2 linked regions of the Thermogutta terrifontis genome follow. The protein of the gene in region 1 binds, or shares a complex with, the protein of each later gene. Links are inferred from orthologs where the notes say so. Each region holds a gene or a part of one and is shown on either strand. Other genes may lie near its edges. The genes, in order: carA and carB.

What was found.
Region 2: the proteins of carA (region 1) and carB are in contact, whole or in part, in a solved structure (PDB 1KEE), measured with the Escherichia coli proteins. The link is inferred for Thermogutta terrifontis from one-to-one orthologs.

What each region holds. Positions count from the first base shown.
Region 1 is NZ_CP018477.1:4,500,934-4,506,617, reverse strand. The notes cover bases 885-3,766. They hold carA (glutamine-hydrolyzing carbamoyl-phosphate synthase small subunit), read left to right. Parts: upstream 885-1,689; coding sequence 1,690-2,844; downstream 2,845-3,766. Other genes in these bases: ald (alanine dehydrogenase), read left to right, coding at 3,579-3,766; THTE_RS16675 (hypothetical protein), read left to right, coding at 2,938-3,306. Also shown: THTE_RS16685 (TrmH family RNA methyltransferase), read left to right, coding at 1-719; more of ald, read left to right, coding at 3,767-4,685; folK (2-amino-4-hydroxy-6-hydroxymethyldihydropteridine diphosphokinase), read left to right, coding at 4,725-5,684. UniProt on the Escherichia coli protein: Small subunit of the glutamine-dependent carbamoyl phosphate synthetase (CPSase).
Region 2 is NZ_CP018477.1:1,291,763-1,298,383, forward strand. What follows is about bases 1,564-5,382. They hold carB (carbamoyl-phosphate synthase large subunit), read right to left. Parts: upstream 5,037-5,382; coding sequence 1,764-5,036; downstream 1,564-1,763. Also shown: THTE_RS04840 (DUF6259 domain-containing protein), read right to left, coding at 1-1,467; argH (argininosuccinate lyase), read left to right, coding at 5,720-6,621. UniProt on the Escherichia coli protein: Large subunit of the glutamine-dependent carbamoyl phosphate synthetase (CPSase).

The sequences.
Region 1 (5,684 bases):
ATGAAACGGAGTCCGTTCTCCTTTCTGAGGATTGCGCCGACCGATTTATCGACCAGATTCCGGCAGCCATCCCAGTTTACGTAGGTCCCCGAGAACTTCTCTATCAAGTGGTGGGATATCAGTTCCATCAGGGGGTTCTGGCGGTCGGTAAGAGGCGGATTCTGCCGTCGGTCAGGGATGTGTTGCCGCCACCGGACAAGCCAGGACCGCTTGTTTTAGTGATCTGCCCCCAGATCACCAAGCCGGACAACATCGGCCTGGTTTTTCGGTCGGCCGCCGCCTTCGGCGTTGATGCTGTCATCCTGGGCGAGCGGTGTGCGGAGCCTTTTTCCCGGCGGATCCTCCGCGTCTCGATGGGGGCCGTCCTCCATTTGCCGCTGGCGAAGACCCAGCATCTGCGAGGCGAACTGGAGACGCTCAAGCGCGAATGGCGGGTGGAATTGGTGGCGACGGTGCTCGATCCGCCCGCCGTCTCGCTCCCCGATTTCACTCCACCGGAAAGGCTGGGGCTGCTTTTCGGTCATGAGACGGAGGGGCTCTCGGAAGGCTGGGAAGACCTTTGTGATCATCGCGTCACGATCCCTATGTCGCCCCTCGTGGATTCGCTCAACCTGGGTGTGGCGGCCGGAGTATTCCTTTATGAAATCCGAAGATCGGCTCTATCCCGACGCTGCTCGCCGGTTCCGGGCACGGCCCTGCCATCGACTTCTGATCGATGAGGATTCCGTTGCCCACCCCGTGGATCGCATAGTTTTTTGGGGCTGTGATGGGACAGAAGCATTTCGGTCCTGCCGTGGTTGATGTACCCTCACTTTTTTAACAATCTGAGCGAGGCCAAGGGCTCACATGCTGTAGCGGGCAGGTCATGAATTGCCCCTACAGGTGGTGTGGGCGGGGTGGAACCGGGCCTTCCAATTCAATCAATGGAGGGGCGCCTTTCACGGCGTCCGTCGAACACGGAGGGGCACGCTTGTCGTGCCCGGGGTAGGGGAATGGGTCATCCATCGGTGTTCACCGAACCCGACGAGCGGGTCCCTCCGGCGTTGTAGGGGCAATTCATGAATTGTCCCTACCCGGGAACCGTTTTCCCCCTCGCGGCAAAACACTGCAAACGCGAAGGTGGTGAAGGCTAAAGCCTTCACCAAAAAGCGGCGGTGAATCGCCGTACTCCATGGAGTGCGGGGCTTTAGCCCCGCTTTCCGCGCGGGATGTCGGCTGCCGTGGTTGTGGATGAACTTTGCCCGAACGGGTAAAATAGTTGAAATTGCGCGGATCGACGAGTTGCCAGTTCCAAAAAGAGGCGGGCTAGCGGGCATAAAAATAGGGGCCCTGTTCGCCGGACACAGGGACCCCCTGGGTCGGCCGCCCAAGCACGGGCGTTCGCAAGAACGCCCGCACTGTGAAGCCCCAGCAGCCGTGTTTCATGCTATCGGTGGTTCACGGCCGTGAACTTTAAACTCCGCCCATGCAATTCTCCATCCTGGGTGAAGACCCCATGCAAAGCGCCGATCCTGCGCAAGAGAAATATGTTTCCCGGCTTGAGGGAATGCACAGGTTGTCCCCGGAGTGACCATATCACGCTCGACCATGCACCGGCACGGGTCAAATGGATGGTTGGAGCGTAGAATTCATCGCACGTAGAATGTTTCGCACGGCGAGGAAATAAAAACAGAGGCAAAAAGAGAAGAGATGGAAAAGATCGCCAAACTCGCTCTGGAAGACGGTACGGTCTACACCGGCATGGCCTTCGGTGCCGAAGGCGAGGTTGACGGCGAGGTGTGCTTCAACACCTCGATGACCGGGTATCAGGAAATCCTCACAGATCCCAGCTACCGTGGGCAGATCGTCGTCATGACGTATCCAGAAATTGGCAACTATGGGGTCAACGAGGAAGATTTCGAGAGCTGGAAACCGCACCTGGCGGGCTTCGTTGTGCGAGAGCGCAGCCGCCGCGTAAGTAACTGGCGGGCAACGGGGGACCTGGATCAATTCCTCAAACGCTTCGGTATCGTAGGGCTGGAGGGCATTGACACCCGAGCGCTCGTCCGGCGGATTCGCATCCACGGGGCAATGAAAGGGGTGCTCTCCACCGTGGACCTCGATGACGCAAGTCTCGTCGCCAAGGCGAAGGCCAGTCCGGGGCTGGTAGGGCGGGACCTTGTTCGCGAGGTGTTGCCTCCGGAAGCCTTCGAATGGCATCAGCCCCTCAGCCACTGGACGAAACTCAACGGACAGGTTTTGCGAGAAATCCCTCCCGATGCCCCGCACGTGGTGGCCCTCGATTATGGCATGAAGTACAACATCGCCCGGCATCTGTTCAACACGGGTTGCCGGGTCACGGTGTTGCCAGGCACGGCAACCGCGGAAGACGTCCTTAAGTACCGTCCAGACGGCGTCTTTCTTTCCAACGGACCGGGTGACCCGGAGCCGGTCCGCTACGCTCAACAGACGATCGCTCAACTGCTGGGTAAAGTACCGATATTCGGGATCTGCCTGGGCCACCAACTCCTCGCACTTGCCTGTGGAGCCAAGACCTTCAAGATGAAATTTGGGCACCGAGGGGCCAATCAACCGGTGATGAACAAGGACACGGGCCGGGTGGAAATCACGTGCCAGAACCACGGGTTCGCCGTGGATCCGGACACCCTGCCCCCCTACTTCGAGGTGACCCACTGGAACCTCAACGACAACACTGTGGAAGGATTGCGGCACCTTGAGGTACCGGCTTTCAGCGTTCAGTACCATCCTGAGGCCTCCGCCGGCCCCCACGACAGCCATTACCTGTTTGAACGCTTCCGGCAGTTGATAGACGAATATCGTGGCGCCGTGGCAAAGAGTGCATGATCGCGCGATCAGGCGGAGTCGCGTTTTCAAAATGACCGTAGTAGGAAGAGTAGCACCCGAAATCTGCCTCGCTTTTAAAGAAAATCCCGAGCGATGCCGGTCAGTCTGATTGCGGTGATTGTTTTTTGTGATGTGCTCATAGTGGCCGGTCTGGCGGCCTTTTTTCTTACCGGCGCCAGCCATGTGACGGCGCTCATTCCCACGTTTGCCGGATTCATTCTCCAGGCCACGGCGGGGATAGCGTTGTTGCTTCCCTCGGTCCGTCGGCCGGCCATGCTCGTCACGGCTGTGTTGGCAGGCGTGGGGATCGCGGTGGCGCTTTCTCGCCCAGTCATGAAGCTCTTGGCGGGAGCCGCGCTGGAGTGGAATGCCGCTCTCATTTCACAGGTCATCATGGCCCTGGGGTGCGCCGCCATCTGCTGTGCGTCGATGATGTTCCTTCTCGGTCCTTCGGAACCTTGAGATTATTCCCGATTCTTGTGGCGTAGTGGGTCAGCCAGCGGATGCTCGGGCCCCGATGGACGCCTTGTGCTTTCTTGTCGTGTAGCGCAAGGCGAGAAGTCTACTCCGGAAGGCCCCAAATTTGCCGCGAACGCCGCGAGGCTCCCGGCCCGACATCATGCTCACGCCAAACATCGGGCAACACGTTTCGACGGTGCGGGAAGGTTCTGTAAAATGGCATGGAAGGTTAGCTGCTCATCACGGAGAATGACGGCAATTCACAGGATCGACGCATGATCATTGGGGTTCCGAAAGAGATTAAACCCGACGAGTACCGTGTGGGGATGCTGCCGGTGGGCGTGGAAGATCTGGTCCGCGCCGGACACAAAGTGGTAATGGAGGCCGGGGCGGGTTTCTCATCTGGCATCTCGGATCATGAGTATCTGCGAGCGGGAGCCGAAATCGTGCCCTCCGGCCGAGACGTGTACGAGACCGCGGACCTCATCGTCAAGGTCAAGGAACCCCAGCCGTCCGAAATAGCATATCTTCGCCCAGGACAGGTGATCTTTTCTTTTTTTCACTTTGCCGCGGATCGCAATTTGACGGAACAATTTCTGGCCAGCGATGCCGTCGCCGTGGCCTACGAGACGCTCCAGGACGACCGTGGCCGGCTGCCGCTGCTGACCCCCATGAGTGAGGTGGCCGGGCGAATGAGTATTCAGGAAGGGGCCAAATACCTGGAACGCCCGCAAATGGGTCGCGGAGTTTTGCTGGGTGGCGTGACAGGGGTGGCACCGGCCCATGTTGTCATCCTGGGGGGTGGAGTGGTGGGTTCCAACGCTGCAAAGATGGCTGCAGGTCTGGGCGCCTCCGTCGCCGTCCTCGACATTGATCTGGATCGACTCCGTTATCTGAGCGATGTCCTGCCGCCCAATTGTGCAGTGCTCTACAGCGACCGTTACACAATCCGTGAGCAACTCCGTCAGGCCGATCTGGTCATCGGAGCGGTCCTCGTCCCCGGTGCCCGGGCCCCGCGGTTGATCCAGGAGGAAGACCTCCAGCGGATGCCGCCGGGCTGCGTCATCGTGGATGTGGCGATCGATCAGGGGGGGTGTTGTGCCACCAGTCGGCCAACCACACACGCCCAGCCGATTTATCTCGTCAATGACATCGTTCATTACTGCGTCACCAACATTCCGGGAGCGGTTCCCCGGACCAGCACTCCCGCCCTGTGTCACGCCACGCTTCCCTGGGTAAAACGGCTGGCGGATTTGGGCGTTGAACGGGGAGCACAGGAATTTCGAGAATTGGCCCGCGCCGTCAACATTTATCGGGGAGAAATCACACACCCCAACGTGGCCCAGGCGTTCGATTTACCGTACAGCCGTCGTTTCCTTTAGTCGCCTGTGTTGAACGTCTCCTGAGCACTCGCAAGTCACATGGCATCTCCCACAGAAAAGGCGTCTTTCCCTTCCCCGCCCCGACTGGTCGCGGTGGGGCTCGGTTCGAATATCGAAAATGCAGAAAACATTCTCCGGGCTGCTTTGAAGTGTCTGGCGGAGCAGGAGTGTCTGGAGCTGGAGGCCGTCAGCCGATTGCGTCGGACACGCCCCATCGGTGGTCCTGCCCAGCAGCTTCCTTACGTGAACGCCGTTGCTCTCCTGCGGACCGCGCTGTCGCCTCAGGCCATCTGGGATGTATTGCGTGCCGTGGAAGAGCGGTTTGGACGAACCCGCGAAACCCGGTGGGGGCCCCGCAGCCTCGATCTCGATATCCTTCTCGACGAGGCCGGGCCGGTATGTGAGGGTGGGCTTTATATCCCGCATCCCCGGTTGGCTGCCAGAAGATTCTTCCTGGAATCATTGGCCGAACTGCGTCCCCAGGGCTGGCATTTTTGGAGTGGACTGAGCATCGGCCGAATCCTCAACATCCTCCGCGAAGCTCCGCGGTGGATCGTCGTGATTCCCGAGACTTTCCCTGTCCCAAGGTCTGTCAGCTTCACGGGTACTGGCCTCACGAATACCAGCGTAAGCAAGACCGACGCAACCCCGCTGCCGGGAAGGGAAAACCTCGAGGACCTGGGAAACTTTCTGTCACGCGTCACCGCCAACGGCCCTTTGACAACGCTGCCCTCGGACCTTTCCTTCACCCTTCGGCAGCGGCTGGGGGTTGAAGCCGTGGAGGAAGACCAGGCAATTTCGTGGTGGAAGGAGCTGGAGGAGCGGCTTCGGCAGGGGCGAAGCGTGGTGACCGCGTTACCGCCGACAAGTTTTACTTGGCGCGGCCGTGCTCGATCAGCGGCGACGGAAACGCCCCCAAATAATTGTGAGGATTTACTCGGCGTGATTCTTCCCAAACGCAGCTCACGTGCCAACCGAGATTCGCCGGAGCGGGGAATT
Region 2 (6,621 bases), 3.2 Mb from region 1 along the record:
GAGGTCGAACAGCGGCGACTCCTGCGAGGATGCCAGCAATCGCCCCTGTGGAATGTCGTATAGACCGAGTATCTCTACCCCTTCCCCTGTGCGCTCGAGAATGAGCCCCAACTCGCCGGCAGAGATAACCGACCACTGTGCGGGCATTTCACCGTTGAGGACCGCGATGGCTTGCTTCAGCTCTCCCCGCTTTTCGAGTTCCTCCGCGGCCAGTTGCCACCAGGTTTGCTGGCGTTCCTCCGCGGGCAGCTTGTGATATTTGGCCCGAAGCTCCGCCAGAAGACGGCTAAGCTCCAAAGTTGTGGCCACAACTTTTTCCCGGCGGGGCCAGGCTTGGGAGAGCGATGCCAGTTCTGAGGCGGCTTTTTCGGTGGGCCCCAACCAGATGACGGCCGATTTTTTAACCAATGGCGTGTCCCACGTTTGCCAGGCACGTTCTCCGCATGCCTGGATGTAGTTGCCGTCCTCAGCGGGTGCGTCATAAATCAACACGGTTCCGGCTGCCAGCATCGCCAGAGCGTGATCATCGTCGCTGATGAATCCCCACTGCGGACCGCGCTGGCTCTGTTGGGTGTTCGCAAAAGAGCCGTTTTCCATGGGGTCGGCCACAGTCCAGCGAGGCATTTCTTTCTGGTTGAATTGCAGCTCGAGAAAATGGTGCTCGTTCCAGGGGTGAATGGAAGTCTGGGAAGCGACGGCCTGCACAAGGATCAGGGGCCGGTCATGGAAATAGATCCAGTCATAGACGGCGCTGGGTTGACCCGGGGGCGGATTTTGCTGCGTCGCCCCGTACCGGGCGCGAATTCTGATGACGGTACACAGGGGACCTTCAGAAAGCTTCGTGACCTCCGGCTGAGGATCGTTTGTCAGCAGGAAGCTTCCAAGCTGACGATCGTGGACGCGGTCGGCCCAACGGGACACATGAAATGTCTTGGACGGCTCTGAATAGACGAATTCCACTGGGAATCCCGCCTGATGCTCGAGGTCACACCGGATGCGAACAGCACCGGTCTGGACAGTGCCATCCCAGGCGGTGGGTAACCGGGATGGAGTTTCAAAGCGAAGGCGAATGGACTGCACATCTGGGCGGGGCAAACTCACGATGAGCGTGCCGAGAAAGTTCGATTGTGCATCGAAATCCACGGCAGGGATGAACTGCAACGGCACGGCATCGCCCGTCTCAAGGTATCCCCGTAGGCCTCGCCAGTCCCCCGGCGTCATTCCGCATGCCTGGAATGTCGGCGTGAGATTGACCTCGGCAACGACCAGCCCATCTGGAGCGGGTCGGTTGATCCGCAAGACCGGCTCACTGGCCGTCAGCGTGTGTACCGGAAAACCGCCCAAAAGCAGCACCAGGACCGCGCCGCGGAACATCGTCCTGGCCTGGCTGGTTTGGGTGTGACATCTCAGGCTGGAGCAGTCCAAAAGCGTGTGAAACATCAGGCCGAGGTTTACCTGGCAGGGCATAATGTGCTCCTTAAATGGGGTGAAAGCAACGGGTAGCAGGGCCGTGCCATACACAACATCTCTTCCACGCTCCCCATGATAGCGTCTCGGCTGACACAAGGAAGCCAAGGCCTGGTTCGTTGAATAATCAAGAGAATGCTGTTACGGGATGAGTGCGGGAGAGATGAAAGGGACGGCCAGTCCGCGCGGGCGACCAGTCGGGTAGCCGCGATGATCCTTCGCTCGCATCTGTTTACCGGAAAATGATTTTTCGCGGCACGGTGCGTATAGGCCGTTCTCGCCGCGCAAAGGGACGATCAGTAAGCACCGGGTTTGCCGTAGTTGGGGAATCGATCCTGAACGGCCTCGACGTCGAATTCCGCATTTTCCTGCATGGCCTCCATGGCTTTTACAGCGGCCTCGGCGGCGGAGATTGTGGTGATGCAGGGAATTCCCTGAGCGATCGCCAGGGCGCGGATTTGGCCTTCGTCGGTGCGTGCACCTTTACCGCTTGGAGTATTGATGATGAGCTGGATGTCGCCGTTGAGAATGTAATCCACCACGTTGGGATGACCTTCCTTGATTTTTTTCAGCCGGATGACCTTGACGCCCGCCTGTTCCAGACGGTCCGCCGTGCCCTTGGTGGCGAGTAGTTCGTAACCCATACTCTGAAGACGCTGGGCGAGATGGACGATTTGATGCTTGTTGCGATCGGCCACACTGATAAAAATCCGCCCGCTGCGGGGAAGTGCCGTCCCTGCCGCAATCTGACTTTTGGCATACGCGATGGAAAAATACCGGCTGACCCCCATAACCTCCCCGGTGGACTTCATCTCGGGCCCGAGAACGATGTCCACGCCAAAGAACTTCACGAACGGGAGGACGGCTTCTTTGACCGATACCCGATTGGGAATCGGTGCTCGCGTCCAGCCCTGTTCCTTCAGTGAGACCCCCACCATCACCTTGGCGGCTGATTTGGCGAGCGGCCAGCCCACTGCCTTCGACACGAACGGCACGGTTCGGCTGGCCCGCGGATTCACTTCCAAAACGTAAACCACCGGCCGTCCGTCTTCCCGTTTGACGGCAAACTGGACGTTCATAAGGCCTTTGACCTGGAGATCTTTGGCCATGAGACAGGTTGCCTGTCGAATCTCCTCCACCACCGGACCAGGGAGACTATAGGGTGGAATGGCACATGCGGAGTCGCCCGAATGAACCCCGGCTTCTTCAATATGTTCCATAACCCCGGCCACTACGACCGTCTCTCCGTCCGCGATGGCATCCACGTCCACCTCGGTGGCGTCCTCCAGGAATCGGTCGATGAGGACGGGCTGGCCTTCCGCCGCTTCGAACGCCTCTTTGACGAAGCGTTCGAATTGTTCCATGTCGTAGCAGATTTCCATGGCCCGGCCGCCCAGTACGAAGCTCGGACGAACGAGCACCGGAAAACCGACTTTCTGGACCGCGAGCTGGGCCTCGGGCAGAGTTCTGGCGATTGCATTCGGCGGCTGCCGCAGGTTGAGTCGCCGGAGAACGTCGGCGAATTTTTCGCGGTCTTCGGCATCCTCGATGGTGTCCACACTCGTTCCGATGATCGGCAGGCCTGCCACCTGGAGGGCACGGGCAAGATTGAGCGGGGTCTGTCCACCGAACTGGACAATGACCCCATCAGCCTGCACGCGGTCCTGGATGTTGAGAATGTCTTCACAGGTGAGCGGTTCAAAGAAGAGCAGATCGCTGGTGTCGTAGTCCGTGCTCACCGTTTCCGGGTTGGAGTTGACCATCACGCTTTCGATGCCGAGCTCTCGCAGGGCGAAACTCGCGTGGCAGCAGCAGTAGTCGAATTCAATCCCCTGACCGATGCGATTGGGACCGCCCCCCAGGATCATGATCCGTTTTTTGCCGGGCTTTTTGGGCGGGGTCTCATCTTCCTCTTCGTAGGTGGAATAGTAGTAGGGGGTGTAGGCCTCGAATTCCGCGGCGCAGGTATCGACGGCCTTGAAGGTGGCGACAATCCCCCGGCGTTTCCGTTCTTCCCGGATTTCCATCTCGGTGCGGTTCCAGATGACCGCGAGTTGGCGGTCGGAAAACCCATACTGTTTGGCCTGCCGGAGCTTGGGCGTGCTCACCTCGCTGATGTCGCGGTAGCCGCGGAGCTCGTTTTCAAGATCGACAATCTCTTTGATGTTGTGCAAAAACCACGGATCGATGGAAGTGAGTTCGTTCACCTCCTCCACTGACATGCCCGCCTTAAAGGCGTAGCGGATGTACCAGATCCGCTGAGCATTGGGATGGGCCAGTTTATAGCGAATTTCATCGAGCGTGGGCTGCTGCGGAGTGCCCCAGAGGTCCTTCCCGTCGCAACCCAGACCGAACGCCCCCACTTCCAGACCGCGGAGCGCTTTCTGCAGCGATTCCTTGAAAGTGCGGCCAATCGCCATGGTTTCGCCCACGCTTTTCATCTGCGTGGTGAGTGTCGGATCCGCCTCCGGGAATTTCTCAAAAGCGAAGCGGGGAATTTTGGTCACCACGTAGTCGATGGTGGGCTCAAAGCAGGCCTTGGTGAGCCGCGTGATGTCGTTGGCCAGTTCGTGCAGACGGTATCCTACCGCCAGTTTCGCAGCGATCTTGGCGATCGGAAAGCCGGTGGCCTTGGATGCCAACGCACTGGAGCGGCTGACCCGCGGATTCATTTCGATGACCACCATCCGTCCGGTCTTGGGATTGACCGCAAACTGGATATTTGACCCTCCGGTATCCACCCCAATTTCCCGGATCACGGCGATCGCCGCGTCACGCATCCGCTGATATTCCTTGTCCGTCAGGGTTTGTACGGGCGCGACGGTGATGGAATCCCCGGTGTGGATTCCCATGGGATCGAGGTTTTCAATCGAGCAGATGATGACGACGTTGTCGTCCGCGTCCCGCATGACTTCCAGCTCGAACTCTTTCCAGCCAAGCACCGATTCCTCAAGCAGGACTTCATGGATGGGCGAGGCGGTCAGCCCGCGGGTGACGAGGTCCAGAAACTGCTCGCGATTGAACGCTACGCTCGAACCGGTTCCCCCGAGGGTGAAGCTGGGACGCACGACGCAGGGGAGACCAATCTCCTTGAGAACTTCCTGGGCTTCCTCAAGATTGTGAACGGTTCGGCCGCGGCAAACATCCAGACCGATTCGCTCCATTGCCAGTCGAAACCGGTCGCGTTCCTCGGCCTTGGCGATGGCCTCGGCATTGGCTCCGATCATTTCCACCTTGTACTGATCGAGAATCCCGTGGCGGTAGAGATCCATCGCGACGTTCAGACCAGTTTGACCGCCGAGCGTGGGGAGAAGAGCGTCCGGTCGTTCTTTCTCGATGACCTTGGCCACGAATTCCCATGTGATCGGCTCGATATAGGTGCGATGGGCCATTTCCGGATCGGTCATTATGGTGGCCGGGTTGGAGTTGATGAGCACGACCTCGTACCCCTCTTCGCGAAGGGCCTTGCACGCCTGCGATCCGGAATAGTCGAATTCACATGCCTGACCGATAACGATCGGACCAGAACCAATCAGCAGGATTTTGTGGATGTCGTTGCGTCGTGGCACGTCTGTAGTAACCCCCAGGATTGTCTCAGTGGTCTAGCGAACTTCAGAGAAATTTACCAGATAAAAACCGGGCGGCCAGCATGTTACCCACAAGCAATGCGGACAACCCGCCAGTATTTCCGCCATTGGTCCGCCGGTATCATGGGCGAGCTGCAAATTCACGACTGATCGAGAGCCTCCGGTCCGCACCTCCACGTTGCGGTGAGGCGGGGCGCAAATTACTTCATTTATGGACGATCGGCGCAGAATTTCAACCCACCCTTGGGCTGGAATTCAGCTACTTCTGAAATGGCCGAGGGATGAGAATCCTGGTGGGGGACCAAGAACGTTGCTGGTTTTGCTTCTGATGGGTGGGGTGATCCATGAACATTCCGGTAGGGGCAATTCACGAATTGCCCCTTCAACCCACTGCGCCAGAAATGTGTCAGAGGTTTCTACAAAAGTGGGGGTGGCTCAGCCGGGAGACTCGATTGACGGAAGCGGCCAACTCGTCTAGAAAAAATCCGTGCGCCGTCGTGATTGCAGTTTTTAGAGCCATTCCTCTGGAGGAGGGGCTGCACACACGGGGAGGAGCTTTCAGCTGCGCGCCTCCCCGTTGCGGTATGAACGCTGAAAAATTTTTTTGCGCACAGTCAACAAGGCACTGTTTGTTTAATGCATAAGTCCGTGGGGAGACAACTGCCGTGACGGAAAAGCCCTGGGGTGGAGTGTTCCGGGAAGCCACGGATCGTCGTGTGGAACGCTTCACGGAGAGTATCAGCTTCGATCGGCGACTCTATCAGCAGGATATCGCGGGCTCCATGGCCCACGCCAGGATGCTGGCCCAGGTGGGATTGCTTACCCCAGATGAGGCAAATCAGATCATCACAGCACTTCAGGAAATCCGGGAGGAGATTGCCACCGGTCGATTCCCATTCTCGGATGAATGGGAAGACATCCACATGCACATCGAAAAGTCGCTCATCGACCGCCTGGGGGACGTGGGACGAAAATTGCACACAGCCCGCAGCCGCAACGATCAGGTGGCCACAGATTTTCGCCTCTGGGTCCGCGACGCGATTGACGCACTCATTCCGCGCATCCGAGCTGTGCAGGCAGCCTTCGTCGATCGCTGTGAAACCGATTTCGATGTCATTCTTCCGGGTTATACCCATTTGCGACGGGCGCAACCTGTGCTTGCTCCCCACTACTGGTTGGCCTACTGCGAAAAGTTAGAACGCGACGTCGAAAGACTCATGGACTGCCGGAAGCGGGTGAATGTGTGTCCGCTGGGCTCGGCCGCAGTTGCGGGAACGAGCTTGCCCATCGATCGCGAGATGACAGCGAGGGAACTGGGGTTTGACGCACCCAGCCGGAACAGCATCGACGCCACGAGCGACCGCGATTTCGCCGTCGAATTTGTGTTTGCGCTCAGTCTTCTGGCGGTTCATCTCAGTCACTGGGCGGAGGAATGGATCCTCTGGTCCACCACCGAATATGGATTTTTAAAGTTGCCCGAGGGTTTTTGCACGGGCTCATCGATCATGCCTCAGAAGGTAAATCCGGATGTTCTTGAACTCATCCGCGGTAAGACCGCCCGGGTGAT